One region of the Cryobacterium sp. TMT2-14 genome, then DNA from elsewhere that is predicted to be linked to it. Evidence: predicted binding sites of a transcription regulator. Region 1 holds the regulator's gene; the other holds the start of a gene.
The links. Region 1 encodes LexA, which represses DNA repair genes until DNA is damaged. Its sites were predicted from a motif close to TCGAACANNTGTTCGA; they were not measured.

Region 1 (7,982 bases):
CCGCGTGCCCAGCCTCTCCACCGAACTCGAGGACGTCACCGAGGTCGAGTACCGCCAGCTCCGGCTGGAGAACGTCGTTCTGATCGGCCTGTACACGCACGGGACCGTCGCGGACGCCGAGAACTCCATGCGCGAACTCGCCGCGCTGGCCGAGACCGCCGGCGCCACCGTTCTCGACGGCCTCATGCAGCGCCGAGCGAAGCCCGACGCCAGCACCTACCTCGGCAAGGGCAAGGCCGAAGAGGTGGCCGGCATCGTCAAGGCGATGGGCGCCGACACCGTCATCGCCGACACCGAGCTGGCGCCCAGCCAGCGGCGCGCCCTCGAGGACGTCGTCAAGGTGAAGGTCATCGACCGCACCGCCGTGATCCTCGACATCTTCAGTCAGCACGCCAAGAGCCGCGAGGGAAAGGCCCAGGTCGAACTCGCCCAGCTCGAATACCTGCTTCCCCGCCTGCGCGGCTGGGGCGACTCGATGTCCCGCCAGGCCGGAGGCCAGGTGGGCGGCGCCGGTGCAGGCATGGGTTCGCGCGGCCCCGGCGAGACCAAGATCGAGCTGGACCGCCGGCGCATCCACACCCGGATGTCCCGCCTCCGCAAGCAGATCCTCGAGATGAAACCCGCTCGCGAGGCCAAGCGGGCCAACCGCAAGCGCAACGCTGTGCCATCCGTCGCCATTGTCGGCTACACCAACGCCGGCAAGTCGAGCCTGCTCAACCGCATCACCCGGGCCGGCGTGCTCGTCGAGAACTCCCTGTTCGCCACCCTGGACGCCACGGTGCGCAAGTCGACGACGGCCGACGGGCTGCTCTACACGCTGACGGACACCGTCGGGTTCGTGCGGAACCTGCCCCATCAGCTGGTGGAGGCGTTCCGGTCCACCCTCGAGGAGGTCGCCGACGCCAACGTCATCGTGCACGTCGTCGACGGCTCGCATCCTGACCCGGCGAGCCAGCTTGCCACAGTGCGCGAGGTCATCGCCGAGGTCGGCGCCCGGGAGATCCCGGAGGTCGTCGTCTTCAACAAGAGCGACCTGATCAGCGATGATGACGGGCTCGTGCTGCGCGGACTCTGGCCGAAGGGCATTTTCGTCTCGGCCCGCACCGGCGAGGGCATCGAGGAACTGCTCGCGACCATCTCGGACCTGCTGCCGCGGCCGTCGATCAGGCTCGAGTTGCTCATCCCCTACGAGCGGGGCGACCTGATCGCGGTGCTGCACGATCAGGGCACGGTGCTGTCCACCGAGTACGCCGAGACCGGCACCCAGGTTACGGCTCTGGTGACTGATGAGATTCGGGCGCTGTTCGAGCCGTTCGCCGTGCCGCCGGCCGTCACCGGCTGACCCGCCGGCTTCGCTCCGCGTACCTCGGCAGGCCTTCGCCTGCCGATGTCCGCACTCCTCCGGCCTGCCTGAGCCGCTCCGGCGCCAGCTGATGACATATTCGGTCACAGACCTGCCGGGCACCGGGCGTGCTTGTTAGAGTCTTCTCAATCGTTGCCGCCGGTCTCCCGACCGGCGGCATGGAGCGACAGCCGAGCCCGGCACCCGCCCGCGAACGCCCGCCTGGCTTGCCGGGCGGTCCGCGGTCGCCCGGCCCCCGGTGACTGACACTGGCAACTGTCGAATGAGGAGCAATGCCCCACACCTCGGATCCTGCATGCCGGAAAATCCCGTTCTCATTCGAGTTGTATCCGCCCACATCGGATGCTGCCACCTCCGTGCTGCACGCCACTATCGAGCGGCTGGCCGCGGCCGGCCCGGAATTCATCTCGGTCACCTACGGTGCGAACGGCTCCTCCCGGCGCTCCTCCCTGGACGTGCTCACCCACATCCTGCGCACCACCACCGTGGACCCGCTGGCCCACCTCACCTGCGTGGGCTCGTCCAACGCGGAATCGAGCCAGCTGATCCGGGAGTTTCTGGACGCCGGGGTGCGGAGCTTCCTGGCCCTGCGTGGCGACCCGCCGGAAGGCATTCGGGAGGGTGAGGCCTTCCTCGGCGACCTGGGCAGCGCCGCGGAACTGGTGCAGCTGATCCACCGGGTGCAGGCCGAGCGGGTGCCGTACCGCGAGGCCGTGATCCCGGGACTCCCTGCCGCCCGCACGATCAAGCGGGAACGGGAGAAGGTACGCATCGCCGTGGCCGCCTTCCCGAACGGCCACCCGCGTTCCCGGTCGGCCACCCAGGACATCGACGCGCTCCTGGCCAAGCAGGCCGCCGGCGCCAACCTGGCGATCACGCAACTCTTCTTTCACGCCGACCACTACCTCAGCTTCATCCTGCGAGCCCGTGCCGCCGGGGTCGAATTCCCGATCCTGCCCGGGATCATGCCGGTCACGAGCCCGGCCCGCCTGCGCCGCATCCTCGAGTTGTCCGGCGAGGAACTGCCGTCCGAGCTGGCGATCGCGCTCGAGGTGGAGCCGACGAAGGAAGGCCAGCGTGAGATCGGCATCCGTCAGGCCACCGAACTGGCCCGGCAACTCATCGCCGGCGGTGCCCCCGGGCTGCACCTCTACGCCTTCAACCAGCACGAGACCGTGCTCGCCGTGCTCGACGGCTGCGGTCTGCTCACCCCCACCCTGCCTGCTTCCGCACTGCCTGCCCCTCACCCCGTCAAGGAGAACTCATGACCCACACTTCCGCCTTTCCCGCCTTTCCCGCCGGCACCATCCTGGGCTACCCGCGCATCGGGCCGCGCCGCCAACTGAAGAAGGCCGTCGAAGCGTTCTGGGCCGGATCGGTCAGCGCCGACGAGCTCGAAGCGACCGCGGCCGCCCTGCGCCAGAGCACCAGGAAGCGCCTCGTGCAGCTGGGACTCGGCCGGGACGACTCGTCCATCCCGGAATCCTTCTCCTACTACGACCAGATGTTGGATGCCCTGAGCACGGTGGGCGCCGTCCCCGCCCGGTTCGCGCATCTGCGGGGCGCGGACGGCCACCTCGACCTGGCCGGCTACTTCACCCTCGCCCGCGGCGAAGGGGAGAATCCGCCGCTGGAGATGACCAAATGGTTCGACACCAACTACCACTACCTGGTGCCGGAGATCGGCCCCGAGACCGAGTTCACCCTCGCCGGCACCCGCCTGGTGCGCGAGTTCGAGGAGGCGAAGGCGGCCGGATTCCTGACCCGGCCCGTCATCGTCGGCCCGGTCACCTTCCTGCTGCTGAGCAAGCCCAGCGACGAGGCCCCGGCCGGATTCAGTCCGCTTGACCGCCTCGACGACCTTGTGCCGGTCTACGCCGCCCTCCTGCAGCGGCTGCGCGCCGCTGGAGCCGAATGGGTGCAGCTCGACGAGCCTGCCCTGGTCAGCGAGAGCATCGACATCCCGAGAACGGATGCCCTCGCCGGCCTCCGCTTCGCCTACAACACCCTCGGCGCCCTCGCCGAGCGTCCCGCCCTGTTTGTCGCCGCGCCGTACGGCAGCCTCGACGACGCCCTACCCGTTCTTGCCATCACCCCGGTGGAAGCCATCGGGCTTGACCTCGTGCGGGGAAGCGTGCCGGCGGAGACCCCCGGACTAAACACGACCACTCTCGTGGCCGGCGTCATTGACGGCCACAATATCTGGCGCGGCGACCTGGCCGCCGCCTTCGACACGGCGGCCGGCCTGGTCCGCCTCTCGCCGCGGATCTCGGTTTCCACCTCTACCTCGCTGCTGCACGTTCCCCACGACGTCGACGACGAATCGGCGCTGGACGACGACCTGAAGACCTGGCTGGCCTTTGCGGATCAGAAGGTCGCGCAGGTTGCCACACTCGCCCGCGGCCTCAGTCTGGGCCGCCGTGCCATCGAGATCGACCTCTCTGCGGCCTCCGCGGCCCTCGACGCGCGGGGGGTGGCTCCCGGAGTCCACGATGGCGCCGTTCGGGTGCGCGCCGACGCGCTCGCTCCGGGCGACTTCACCCGGGGCGCCTACGCAGCCCGAGTGGCAGCCCAGGAGATGGCCCTCGGGCTGCCGTTCCTGCCGACGACCACGATCGGATCCTTCCCGCAGACCGGGGACATCCGTCGGGCCAGGGCGCAGCTGGTACGGGGGGTGCTGAGCACCGCGGACTACCGGGACCTGATGCGCGCCGAAATCCGTCGGGTCGTCTCGCTGCAGGAAGACATCGGCCTCGACGTGATCGTGCACGGGGAGCCGGAACGCAACGACATGGTGCAGTACTTCGCCGAGAACCTGGACGGCTTCGCGGTCACCGAGAACGGCTGGGTGCAGTCCTATGGCAGCCGGTGCGTGCGCCCGTCGATCCTCTGGGGTGACGTGTCCCGGCCGCGGCCCATCACGGTCGAGTGGTCGGCGTTCACGCAGGGGCTGACGCCCAAGCCCGTCAAGGGGATGCTCACCGGTCCGGTCACGATCCTCGCGTGGTCGTTCGTGCGCGACGACCAGCCGCTGGGCGAGACGGCCAGGCAGGTGGCCCTGGCCCTCCGGGACGAGATCGCCGACCTGGAGTCGGCCGGCATTCAGATCGTCCAGGTCGACGAGCCCGCGCTGCGGGAGCTGCTGCCGTTGAAGCAGAAGGACCAGGCGGAATACCTCGACTGGTCGGTGGGGTCCTTCCGCCTGGCGACGGCCGGTGCGGCCGCGGCCACCCAGATCCACACCCACCTCTGCTACTCGGAGTTCGGGGTGGTCATCGACGCGATCCGCAACCTGGACGCCGATGTGACCAGCATCGAGGCGGCACGCTCTCGCATGGAGGTGGTGGGCGATATCCGGTCCCAGGGCTTCGACCACGGTATCGGCCCGGGAGTGTGGGACATCCACTCGCCGCGTGTGCCGAGCGTGTCCGAACTCACCGACCTGCTCGAGCGCGCCGCGGCGGCCATCCCGGCCACCCGGCTCTGGGTGAACCCCGACTGCGGCCTCAAAACCCGCGGCTACACCGAAACCGTCCAGTCCCTGCACAACATGCTCGCCGCCACCCGCATCCTCCGCGCCCGCCTGACCTCCTCCGTCTCCGCCTGACCCCGCCTCCACCCACACAAAAGCCGGGCACGACACCAAGAACAGTGTTCGTGCCCGGCCCACAAGACCCGGCTCACAAGACCCGACCGAAATAACCATGGTGACTCAACACTCGCGCGTCTCCACGACGCTGGTCGAAACCGTTGAGACCAAGAGTCCGCCTGAAATGCTGATGTGCTTGACTGCTGATGCCCTAAACCGACCGCAGCACTGCCACAACCTTCCCCAGAATCTCGGCGTGATCGCCGACGATGGGTTCGAAGTTGGTGTTGCGGGGCAGTAGCCAGGTGTGCCCGTCGCGCTGGCGGAAGACCTTGACGGTTGCCTCGTTGTCGAGCATGGCTGCAACGATTTCACCGTTTTCGGCGGTCTTCTGCTGCCGCACGACGACCCAGTCGCCGTCCATTATGGCGGCGTCGATCATCGATTCGCCCGACACCTTGAGCATGAACAGATCGCCCTTGCCCACCAGCTGGCGGGGTAGCGGGAAAATCTCGTCGATCTGCTGTTCGGCGGTGATCGGGATGCCGGCGGCGATGCGACCGACGAGCGGAACCATGGCGGCGTCGCCGACCTGCACTCCGGTGTGGAAACTTTCCGAGGCTCCGGCCGTCGTGTCTTCGGGCGACTGCGGAATCTCGATGAGCACCTCCAGTGCTCGGGGACGGTTCGGGTCTCGGCGGAGGTAACCGCTCAGTTCCAGCTGGTTGAGCTGGTGGGTGACGCTCGACAGTGACGACAGGCCGACGGCGTCGCCGATCTCGCGCATGCTCGGCGGATAGCCGCGTTGGCTGACCGAGCGCTGGATGACGTCGAGGATGGCGAGCTGCTTCTCGCTGAGGCTCTTGCGCCGTCTGGTGCCGCCCTTGTCGCGGGGACCGCTGGTGTTCTGTGCCACGTTCGTCGCTCCTCGTTTTGATTGATGCGCTGGCAGCAAGCAGCGAATGCCGCCGATTCACGCGAATGTCGGGGGTGCCTGATTGAGTGTCAATCAACAATCGAAACTGTATCCGCGTTGAGCTCATTATACAAACATGTATTCGAGTGAGTCGGAATAAATATTTCAGAAACTACCGAATAAAGCTTGATTGTTCGAATAATCGAATATACATTCGGAACATAAGTTCGCATCCGGCTCTCCCGGCCGAGAGTCGGATGCGTCTTCTCACAGGAGGTATCACATGAGCACTGCACTTGAACGAGGCGCCCCCATCGCGACCGGACGCACCCGGCTCCGACTCACCCGGCGCGGTCGCGTCGTTTTCACGTCCCTGGCTGCCTTTCCGCTCGTGGCCGTGGCCCTGGCCGTCGCCCTCAACGGAGGCATCGCCGCCGCCGAGAACTCGACCGTCGCTCACGTGGCCTCGGCCTTCGACTACGTCACCATCAAGTCGGGGCAGTCGCTCTGGCAACTTGCCGAGACAATCGCGCCCACGTCCGATCCGCGCGAGGTGATCGCCGAGATTGTGAGCCTCAATCAGCTGCCGTCCGACAGCGTGCAGCCCGGTCAGCGGCTGGCGCTTCCGAACGACCTGTGAACTACCCGCGGCGAGCCCCCGCCGGTCTCACCCCGGTAATATTGGGGGAGTGACCAGTCTCAACGATCTGCCCCTTCGCGATAATCTGCGCGGACTCACTCCCTATGGGGCGCCGCAGTTGCACGTGCCGGTGGCTCTCAACGTGAACGAGAACACCCACGGCATCCCGGCTGAGGTGGCGCAGGACATCGTGGCGGCGTTGGCCGTGGCGGTCACGACCGTGAACCGATACCCCGATCGGGAGTTCACCGAGCTGCGGGATTCCCTCGCCCGTTATCTCGGTCACGGCCTCACCCGAAAGAACATCTGGGCCGCCAACGGTTCCAACGAGGTTCTTCAGCAGGTGCTGCAGGCCTTCGGCGGCCCGGGTCGGTCCGTGCTCGGCTTCGCGCCGACCTACTCCATGTACCCTCTGCTGGCCTCCGGCACCGGCACCCGCTGGATCGCGGGCGGTCGTGACGCAAAGTTCGAACTCTCCCCGGCCACGGCGCTCGAGTGGGTCGACCGGGTTGCCCCTGACCTCGTCTTCCTCTGCTCGCCGAACAACCCCACCGGCACGCCCCTGTCCCTGGAAACGATCGCGGCCGTCTACGATGCGAGCGACGGCATCGTTGTCGTCGACGAGGCGTACGCCGAGTTCGGGACGGATGACGCGCCAACCGCCCTGAGCCTGCTTCCCGGCCGGGAGCGCCTGCTGGTGTCCCGCACCATGAGCAAGGCGTTCGCCTTCGCCGGTGTGCGCGTCGGCTATCTGGCCGCCGATCCCGCCGTGACGGATGCCCTCCGCCTGGTTCGTCTGCCCTACCACCTGTCCGCGCTCACCCAGGCTGCCGCGGTCGCCGCGCTCGTCCACACGCCCGCGATGCTTGCCATGGTCGACGACATCCGCGGGCAGCGGGACCGCATCGTGAGCGAACTGGCCCGGCTTGGCTACACTCCGCTGCGCAGTGCGAGCAACTTCGTGCTGTTCGGCGGCGTTGAGGACCCTCGGGCCACCTTCGAGGCGCTGCTGGCGGAAGGCATCCTTGTGCGCGACGTCGGCATCCCGGGCCACCTGCGGGTCAGCGCCGGCACCGAGGCCGAGACCACGGCGTTCCTCGACGCCCTCGAGGCGCTTGGGCGGCCGTGAACGGCGCGGGCCAATAAACTAGTCGTATGAGCTTCTCTTTCGCGACCACCTCGCCCCGTTTCGCCCACCTGCAGCGCGAGACCAGCGAGTCGAGCATCGACCTGTCGCTCAATCTCGACGGCACCGGTGAGTCGGACATCCAGACGTCGGTCCCGTTCTTCGATCACCTGCTCACGGCCTTCGCGAAACACTCGTTGACCGACCTCACCGTGCGCGCCCGCGGCGATATCGAGATCGATGTGCACCACACGGTCGAGGACGTCGGCATCTTGCTCGGCCAGGCGATCAAGCAGGCTCTCGGGGACAAATCCGGCATCTCCCGCTACGGTGACGCCGTCGTGCCGC
Region 2 (7,982 bases), on a different contig from region 1:
GCAATCGCCATCATCATCGTCCGCCCCGAGATCTCGGCCCCGGCCGCCAGCGAGTTCGTGAACGGCGGCGGCCCCGTGGTGAGCGGCTCGCTCTTCCCGTTCCTCTTCGTCACCATCGCCTGCGGCGCCCTGTCCGGCTTTCACGCCCTGATCGCCTCCGGCACGACACCGAAGCTGATCGAGAAGGAACGCCAGACCCGGTTCATCGGTTACGGCGGAATGCTGATGGAATCATTCGTCGCCATCATGGCGCTCGTCGCCGCGCTGTCGATCGACCGCGGCATCTACTTCGCCATGAACTCCTCGCCGGCCCTGACCGGCGGCACCGTTGAGGGTGCTGTCACATTCGTGAACAGCCTCGGACTGACCGGTGTCAACCTGACCCCCGAGATGCTCACCGAGACCGCGAAGAACGTGGGCGAGGAGACCATCGTGTCCCGCACCGGCGGCGCCCCGACACTGTCGGTCGGCCTCGCCAACATCATGCACCAGCTTGTGGGCGGCTCGGGGATGATGGCGTTCTGGTACCACTTCGCGATCATGTTCGAGGCGCTGTTCATCCTGACCGCCGTCGATGCCGGAACCCGCGTGGCCCGGTTCATGTTGCAGGACAGCCTCGGCAACTTCTTCCCGAAGTTCAAGAACACCTCCTGGCGCCCGGGCGCCTGGGTCACGACCGGGATCATGGTCGCCGCCTGGGGTGCCGTGCTCGTGATGGGCGTCACCGACCCGCTCGGTGGCATCAACACCCTGTTCCCGCTGTTCGGAATCGCGAACCAGCTGCTGGCGGCCATCGCCCTGGCCGTCTGCCTGGCGATCGTGGCCAAGCGAGGGCTGTTCACGTACCTCTGGGTTGTGGCGCTGCCGCTGACCTTCGCCGCCGTCGTGACCATCTACGCGTCGTTCCTGAAGATCTTCTCGACCGTTCCCGCCGTGGGCTACTTCGCCCAGAATCGAGCGTTCTCCAACGCTCTGGATGAGGGACTCACCAGCTTCGGCACGGCGAAGACCGTCGAGGCGATGGAGGCGGTCGTGCGCAACACGATGGTGCAGGGCGTCCTTTCGATCCTGTTCGTCGTGCTGGCCATCATCGTGATGGTCACCGCCGTGCAAGCCACCTGGAAGTCCTACAAGTCCCGCAGCTTCGGCACCAACGAGGATGACGCGGTGGCGTCGCAGATGTTCGCCCCGTCCGGCTTCGTAGCCACTCCGGAAGAGAAGAAGCTGGCCGCACGCTGGGACACCCAGATCGCCCAGGCCAAGCTGGACAAGGCAGGGAGGACGACCCGCCGATGAATCTGCTCGCCAGTGTTCGCCACGGCGCGAAGAGCTTCGCCTGGTTCATGAGGGGGGTCATGGGTGAAGACGCCTACGACAAGTACAAGGCCCACCATGAGGCCCACGACGAATCGATTCATGACCCGGATGCCGCCGCCTGCTCCGGACCAGTGATGATGACGGAACGCGAATTCTGGCGCGACCAGACCGACCGCCAGGACATCAACCCCCAGGGTCGGTGCTGCTGAGCGGGTGCGCCACCATCGCCCAGGGCTGCCCCCGCGAAGGATTCCTTCGCGGGGGCAGCCCTGTTTTCCTGTTTTCACCGGCGGCGCCGGTCAGTGCACGTATTCCAGCAGGTCGAGGCCGACCGCGCGCATCCCGTCGTGCACCGCGAGCCGGGACGAGAGGCGGGTGTCCGCGAAGGACATCGAGACCATGTAGGTCACCCCGGCGCGCGGGCCGCGCAGAATGCCGATCTCACTGCGCACGCCGGCATCCGTTCCGGTCTTGTTGACCAGCAGGAGGCCGTGATCTCCGGACCGATGCGCGAGCGGGTCGAGCCCGAACGCGCTGGCGACCATGGACAGGTCGGCGCCGAGCGACAGCCAGCCGAGCACGCGCTCACTCGCCTCCGCATCGACGACCTCCCCCCGGGCCAGCGCCGTGAACAGCCAGGTGAGCTCCTTGGCGCTGCCGACCGAGAGCTGAGGTGCGTCATCGGGACCGCGCCGGTCGCGCACAAGGTCGAGCAGGGCGGTGCGGCTGAGTCCGAGCTGCTCGGCGCGGGACCGCACCGCGTCCAGGCCGACTGCGCGGAGCAGCACATTGGTGGCCAGGTTGTCGTTGATGGCACCGATCAGCGCAGCGAGGTCGGCGATCGGCAGCGAGGGAGCCTGCAGGTGCTGCCAGAGGCCGGATCCGGCGACCGAATCGGACACGGTGCGATCGAGGATCGTGTACGCGCCGAAGTCGGCGTCGCGGAGCCGGGCGGCGACCTCGATCAGCAGAAGCACCGTGCCGATGCCGGCGGTGGGCATGACCACGTGGTCGTCCACGGAGAACAGCACCCGGCCGGTGACCAAATCGGTGGCGCGGGCCGAGACCTGCACCCCGTCGACCGCGAGGTCACCGAGCGCCTGGAACCCGCGGCCGAAGTTCGCCGTGGCGTCCACGCCGCCGTGCCTGCCGCGGCGCGCCGAGGAGTGGCGAGACCGGCGCTCTGAGTCCTGGGATGGCATGGCCACAGTGGGCAGGTCCTTACGTAGATTCGGGCTGCTCGACCCCGGTGACACGGGCTTACGGTCGCGCTGAGGTCACCAGATCGTAACGCGCTTTTCCGGGTCCAGCCAGAGAGCGTCGTCCGGGGTGACGCCGAACGCCGTATAGAACTCGTCGATGTTGCGCACGATCTGGTTGCAGCGGAATTCGTTGGGCGAGTGCGGGTCGATCGAGAGCAGGCGGACGGCCTCCTCGTCACGCATCTTGAGCTGCCAGGCCTGTGCCCAGGAGAGGAAGAAGCGCTGGGTGCCGGTGAGTCCGTCGATCACGGGCGGCGCCTGGCCGTCCAGCGAGATCAGGTAGGCCTTCCAAGCGATGGAGAGCCCGCCGAGGTCGCCGATATTCTCGCCGATGGTGAGTGCGCCGTTCACGTGGTGGTCGGGAACCTGATGCGGGGCGAGCGCGTTGAACTGCTCGATCAGGGAGCCGGTGCGCTCTTCGAAGGCCGTGCGGTCATCTTCGGTCCACCAATCGGTGAGTAGCCCGGTGCCGTCGTATTTCGAGCCCTGGTCGTCGAAGCCGTGGCCGATCTCGTGCCCGATGACGGCGCCGATCGCGCCGTAGTTGGAGGCGGAATCGCGGGCATCGTCGAAGAACGGCGGCTGCAGGATGGCGGCCGGGAAGACGATCTCGTTGAAGCCCGGGTTGTAGTACGCGTTGATCGTCTGCGGGGTCATGAACCACTCGTCGCGGTCGAGCGGGTTGCCGATCTTGCCCAATTCCCGCTGAAACTCGAACTCGCTCGTGGCGCGCACGTTCTTGATCAGGTCGGCCGGGTCGACCGAAAGGGTCGAGTAGTCCCGCCACTTGACCGGGTAGCCGATCTTGGGGGTGAACTTCTCGAGCTTGTCGAGCGCACGGGCGCGCGTCTCCGCGGTCATCCAGTCGAGTTCGGTGATGCTCCGGCGGTAGGCCTCGACCAGGTTGGCCACGAGTATGTCCATGCTCGCCTTCGCGCTGGGCTTGAAGTGCCGCTCGACGTAGATGCGCCCGACGGCCTCGCCGAGCGCCCCCTCGACGAGCGAGACGCCACGCTTCCAGCGCTCGCGCAACTGGGGAGTGCCGGTCAGGGTGCGACCGTAGAAGTCAAAGCTGGACTCGACGAAATCGCTCGACAGGAACGCGGCGCTGGAACGGATGATCTGCCACCGTAGCCAGTCCTTCCAGCCCTCGAGCTGGTCCTCGGTGAGCATCTCCGCCAGACCGGTCACGAAGCTGGGCTGGCGCACGACAACCTCGTCGAGAGCACCGGCCGGGCCGTCAAGCCCGTCAAGCCAAAGGTGCAGGTCGGCGCCGGCGGCCAACGCGGTGACCTGACCCCAGGTCTTGAGGTTGTAGGTCTTCTCGCTGTCGCGCGAGCGCACCTTGTCCCAGTGGTGAGTGGCGAGCTCGGTTTCGAGAAGGAACACGCGCTCGGCGCGACCGGCGGCATCCGGGGTGCCGACGAGGCCGAACATCCGGGTCAGGAACGCCTGGTAGGACTCCCGGATCGCGGCGAACTTCTCGTCGCGGTAGTAGGACTCGTCGGGGAGGCCGAGCCCGCCCTGCTCGACGAAGACGAGGTAGCGCTCGGGGTCCCCCGGATCGTTGTCGACGAAGAGACCGAAGGCGCCGGGCACGCCCGCGCGCTCGAGGCGGCCGAGGGTGCCGAGCAGCTCGGGGATGGAGGTGACGGCGTCGACGATGGCGAGATCGGCCGCGAGCGGGGTCGCTCCGAGCTCTTCGACGCGGTCCTCGTCCAGGAAGCTGGCATAGAGGTCGCCGAATTTGCGCTCCTCGGTGCCGGGGGCGGCGGTCTGGGCTTCGAGGATGATTTCCCGGACGGCCTTCTCCGATTCCTCGGCGAGCAGGTAGAACGAGCCCCAGCGGGCCTTGTCGGCCGGGATCTCGCTGCGGGCGATCCACTTGCCGTTCACATGGCGGAAGAGGTCGTCCTGCGGACGCACCTCGAGGTCAAGTTCGTCGCGGTCGATTCCGGATGCGGTCCCCTGGTCAGTCATGCCTCCACCCTATTCGCTGTGACAGTGGCCGAGCTGGTAGAGACCTATCGGGTGTGCACACGGATGGCGGTGGACCTCCCGGCCCGCTGGTCGAGCGCGCCGAGACCCGGAGCTACAGCCCCACCGCCTTGCTCGGCAGCGCGATCAGTGTCTGCTCCGGATCGTTCTCCACCGGTGGCCGGAGCCAGTATTGCGTTCCGGTGCGGGTGGCAGAGCAGCACTCCGTCGGCGAGGTTGGTGTCTCCGCTGTCGGTGAGCCAGTCGTTGATGTGGTGGGCTTCGGTCCAGGACGGTGATCGGTCGCAGTCGACCCACCGGCATCCGCCGTCGCGCACTCCCATCGCGGCGCGTTGTTTCTCGGTGAAGAGTCGTTCGTCACGGCCGACGTTGATGATTTGGCCGATGTCGTCGAACTTGATGCCGCGGGTGCCGGTGTCGCAGAGCACCCGGTCGATGGTTTCCTGCGAGATGGGGACCGGGTTGCCTTCGATCTGCCCGTGAGCGGCGGGTTCGGCGGCACCCGGCGCGGCGGGTTCGGCTGTGAGGACTTTCTCGGTCACGATCACGCGCACCGCCGGGCGGCATCCGCCGAAGACCGGGCCGGGGTCGGCTTCGCCGGCGATTGTGAGCAGCTGCACGAGGGAGTCCGCGTTGATCTGCTCGGTGCTGCGCGGGTCGTCCTGCATTTTTTGGGCCCAGGCGGCGCGTTCCGGGTCGACGAAGCGCACTCCGCCGCGGCGGAGGCTGGTGATGGAGTCGAAGGTGGAGATCACGAACTCGCCGTCTTCGGGGGCGAAGAGCCCGTTCAGGCGCACGTTGCCGTTGCTCAGCCGGTAGACCTTCAGGTAGCGGTCGTCGTGGGCCTGCTTCTCCCGGGCGGCGATGCCGGCCTGATCGAGGAGCCCAGCAGGGCGACGGCATCGGCCGCCCGACTGAGGTCATCCGCGAGGTTCGTCATGGTACGAGGATACCTGATGTCGTACAGGTAGTTGATAGTCTGTCACTTACTATGGACTCTTTATTGCACTAGTTTCGAAGTCTTGTCTGGCAGCGCGGAGATTGGCTCGCCGGGTCTCGACAGGCTCGACCACCGGAAGCGGACACCGGGTGCGGAGGGGCTGAACTAGAGTTTTGGCATCACCATCACCGTGCTCCGCCCGCAGCCCATCGACCGCGAGATCCTGCGCCTCGCCATCCCCGCCGTCGGCGCGCTCATCGCCGAACCGCTCTTCCTGCTCGCCGACTCCGCCATGGTCGGGCACCTCGGCGCCGTTCCGCTGGCCGGACTCGGCCTGGCCGGCGCCGTGCTGCAAACGATCATCGGCCTGATGGTCTTCCTGGCCTACAGCACCACGCCCGCGGTGGCCCGCTGGCTGGGGGCCGGTGACCGCCGCCGTGCGGTCGCCGTCGGCATCGACGGACTCTGGCTGGCCCTCGGCCTCGGTGTGCTGCTCGCGATTGCGGGCTGGTTCGCCACCCCCCTGCTCGTCGGCGCGTTCGGCGCCGAGCCCGCCGTCACCGCCGCGTCCGTCAGCTACTTGGGCCCATCGATGTTCGGACTGCCTGCCATGCTGCTCGTCTTCGCGGCGACCGGGCTGCTCCGCGGGCTGCAGGACACCCGCACCCCGCTGTGGGTGGCCGGGATCGGGTTCTCGGTCAACATCCTGCTGAATGCGGTGTTCATCTACGGCCTGGGACTCGGCATCGTCGGATCCGCCCTCGGCACAGTCGTGGCACAGTGGGCGATGGTCGCGGTCTATCTTGCCGTCGTCGGCCGCCACGCCCGCCGCGAGAGTGCGCCGCTGCGCCCGCATCGGGTCGGGATGTTGCGGGGCGCGGCATCCGGCGGCTGGCTGTTCCTGCGCACGGTGAGCCTGCGTGCGGCCATGTTGCTCGCGGTTTTCGTGGCCACGAGCCTCGGTTCTCCCGAGCTGGCCGCCTTCCAGATCGCGATGACCCTGTTTGCCACGCTCGCGTTCGCCCTTGACGCCCTGGCGATCGCGGCACAGGCGCTGGTGGGCCGGGGCCTCGGCGCCGGCAACCTGGCCGAGGTGCGCGCGGTGCTCAGGCGCTGCCTCGAATGGGGCGTGCTCAGCGGGTCCGCGCTCGGGCTGCTGGTGATCGCCGCGAGCGGCGTGCTCGGCCGACTGTTCACGAACGCGACCGAGGTCAGCGACCTGCTGCCGGCGGCCCTGATCGTGCTCGGGCTATCCGTTCCGCTCGGCGGGGTGGTCTTTGTGCTCGACGGAGTGCTGATCGGTGCCGGCGACGCGCGCTACCTGGCCCTGACCGGATTGGTGAACCTGGCCGCGTTCGTGCCGCTGGCCGTCGCGGTGCTGCTGCTGGCGCCGTCGGGACCAGCGGGACTGGCCTGGCTGATGGCGGCGTTCGCGTTCGGCTACCTCGGCGCACGCGGGGTGACGCTCGGGCTGCGCGCCCGGGCGGCGAAGTGGATGGTCGTCGGCGCCCGCTGACATCGGGGCAGCCCCAGCGCTGACGGCCGCGGCGCAGCTCGGAAAGTGGGCGCAGGTTCTCCCGTGCGCCAGCCTCCGCGACCGGCGCCGGAAGGCCAAGCACGGCGGCGGCGACTCTAGCTGAAGGAGTCGCCGCAGGCGCAGCTGCTGCCGGCGTTCGGGTTGTCGATCGTGAAGCCCTGCTTCGCGATGGTGTCCTCGAAGTCGATCGAAGCACCCTCGAGGTACGGCACACTCATCTTGTCGAGCACGACCCCGACGCCGTCGAAGTCCACGACGACGTCGCCCTCGAGAATGCGCTCGTCGAAGTAGAGCTGGTAGATCAGGCCGGAGCAGCCTCCGGGCTGCACGGCTACGCGCAGGTTCAGGTCTTCGCGACCCTCCTGGCTAAGCAGGCTGCGCACCTTCAGCGCGGCAGCGTCAGTCAGGCCGACGCCGTGGGCCGGTGCGATGGGGGCAATGGTGTCGGTCATGAGACTCCTCGGACTTCACGCTGCATGGACGCGTCGGGACCGCTCCGCTTGAGCGTTTCGCCTGCGCGAGTATTCAGACACTCTAAGCTCCCGCGGCCGTTCTGCGAACCCCGGAGACTGCCGCCGGCATCCGTTGCGTGCCCGCGCCTCCCCGACGACCCCTCGACGACCTGCCGGTGACCCGCCAAAACGAGCCGAAGTGTAGCCAGATGAAACCCTGAAGCCTAGGGTGAAGTGTTCCCGTTTTTTTTATGCGCGCGGTCCAGATGACCGCGACGCAGCACGGCGTGGCCCTGATTGTCTTTGATCTCTCAGCGGTGCGCACCTGAGCCGTCCTCACAACTCGTTCTCAGCCGGTCTCCTCACGGAGTCCGGCTCGGGATGACCGGACTAATATCCGGGTTGCCGGGGTGGCAGAAGAGGTAAATATGTCTGACGTCCTTCTTGACCGCCCCGAACTTGCGGGGCTCGGTGTC

Region 2: E3O28_RS05015 (DUF222 domain-containing protein) is a predicted target of LexA. The motif match lies at 5,537-5,552, and genes of this name have one in related genera.

What each region holds. Positions count from the first base shown of each region.
Region 1 covers NZ_SOFV01000025.1:33,289-41,270, forward strand. Annotated here, with positions in the region: gene hflX (GTPase HflX) at 1-1,342, shown strand, start outside; gene E3O28_RS09870 (methylenetetrahydrofolate reductase) at 1,636-2,631, shown strand; gene metE (5-methyltetrahydropteroyltriglutamate--homocysteine S-methyltransferase) at 2,628-4,970, shown strand; gene lexA (transcriptional repressor LexA) at 5,164-5,868, opposite strand; gene E3O28_RS09885 (LysM peptidoglycan-binding domain-containing protein) at 6,152-6,508, shown strand; gene E3O28_RS09890 (histidinol-phosphate transaminase) at 6,558-7,637, shown strand; gene hisB (imidazoleglycerol-phosphate dehydratase HisB) at 7,664-7,982, shown strand, end outside.
Region 2 covers NZ_SOFV01000010.1:73,960-81,941, forward strand. Annotated here, with positions in the region: gene E3O28_RS04995 (carbon starvation CstA family protein) at 1-1,296, shown strand, start outside; gene E3O28_RS05000 (YbdD/YjiX family protein) at 1,293-1,526, shown strand; gene E3O28_RS05005 (serine hydrolase) at 1,617-2,519, opposite strand; gene E3O28_RS05010 (M13-type metalloendopeptidase) at 2,595-4,559, opposite strand; gene E3O28_RS05015 (DUF222 domain-containing protein) at 4,604-5,443, opposite strand; gene E3O28_RS05020 (MATE family efflux transporter) at 5,702-7,033, shown strand; gene erpA (iron-sulfur cluster insertion protein ErpA) at 7,150-7,506, opposite strand; partial or broken gene E3O28_RS05030 (Fe-S cluster assembly protein SufB) at 7,935-7,982, shown strand, end outside.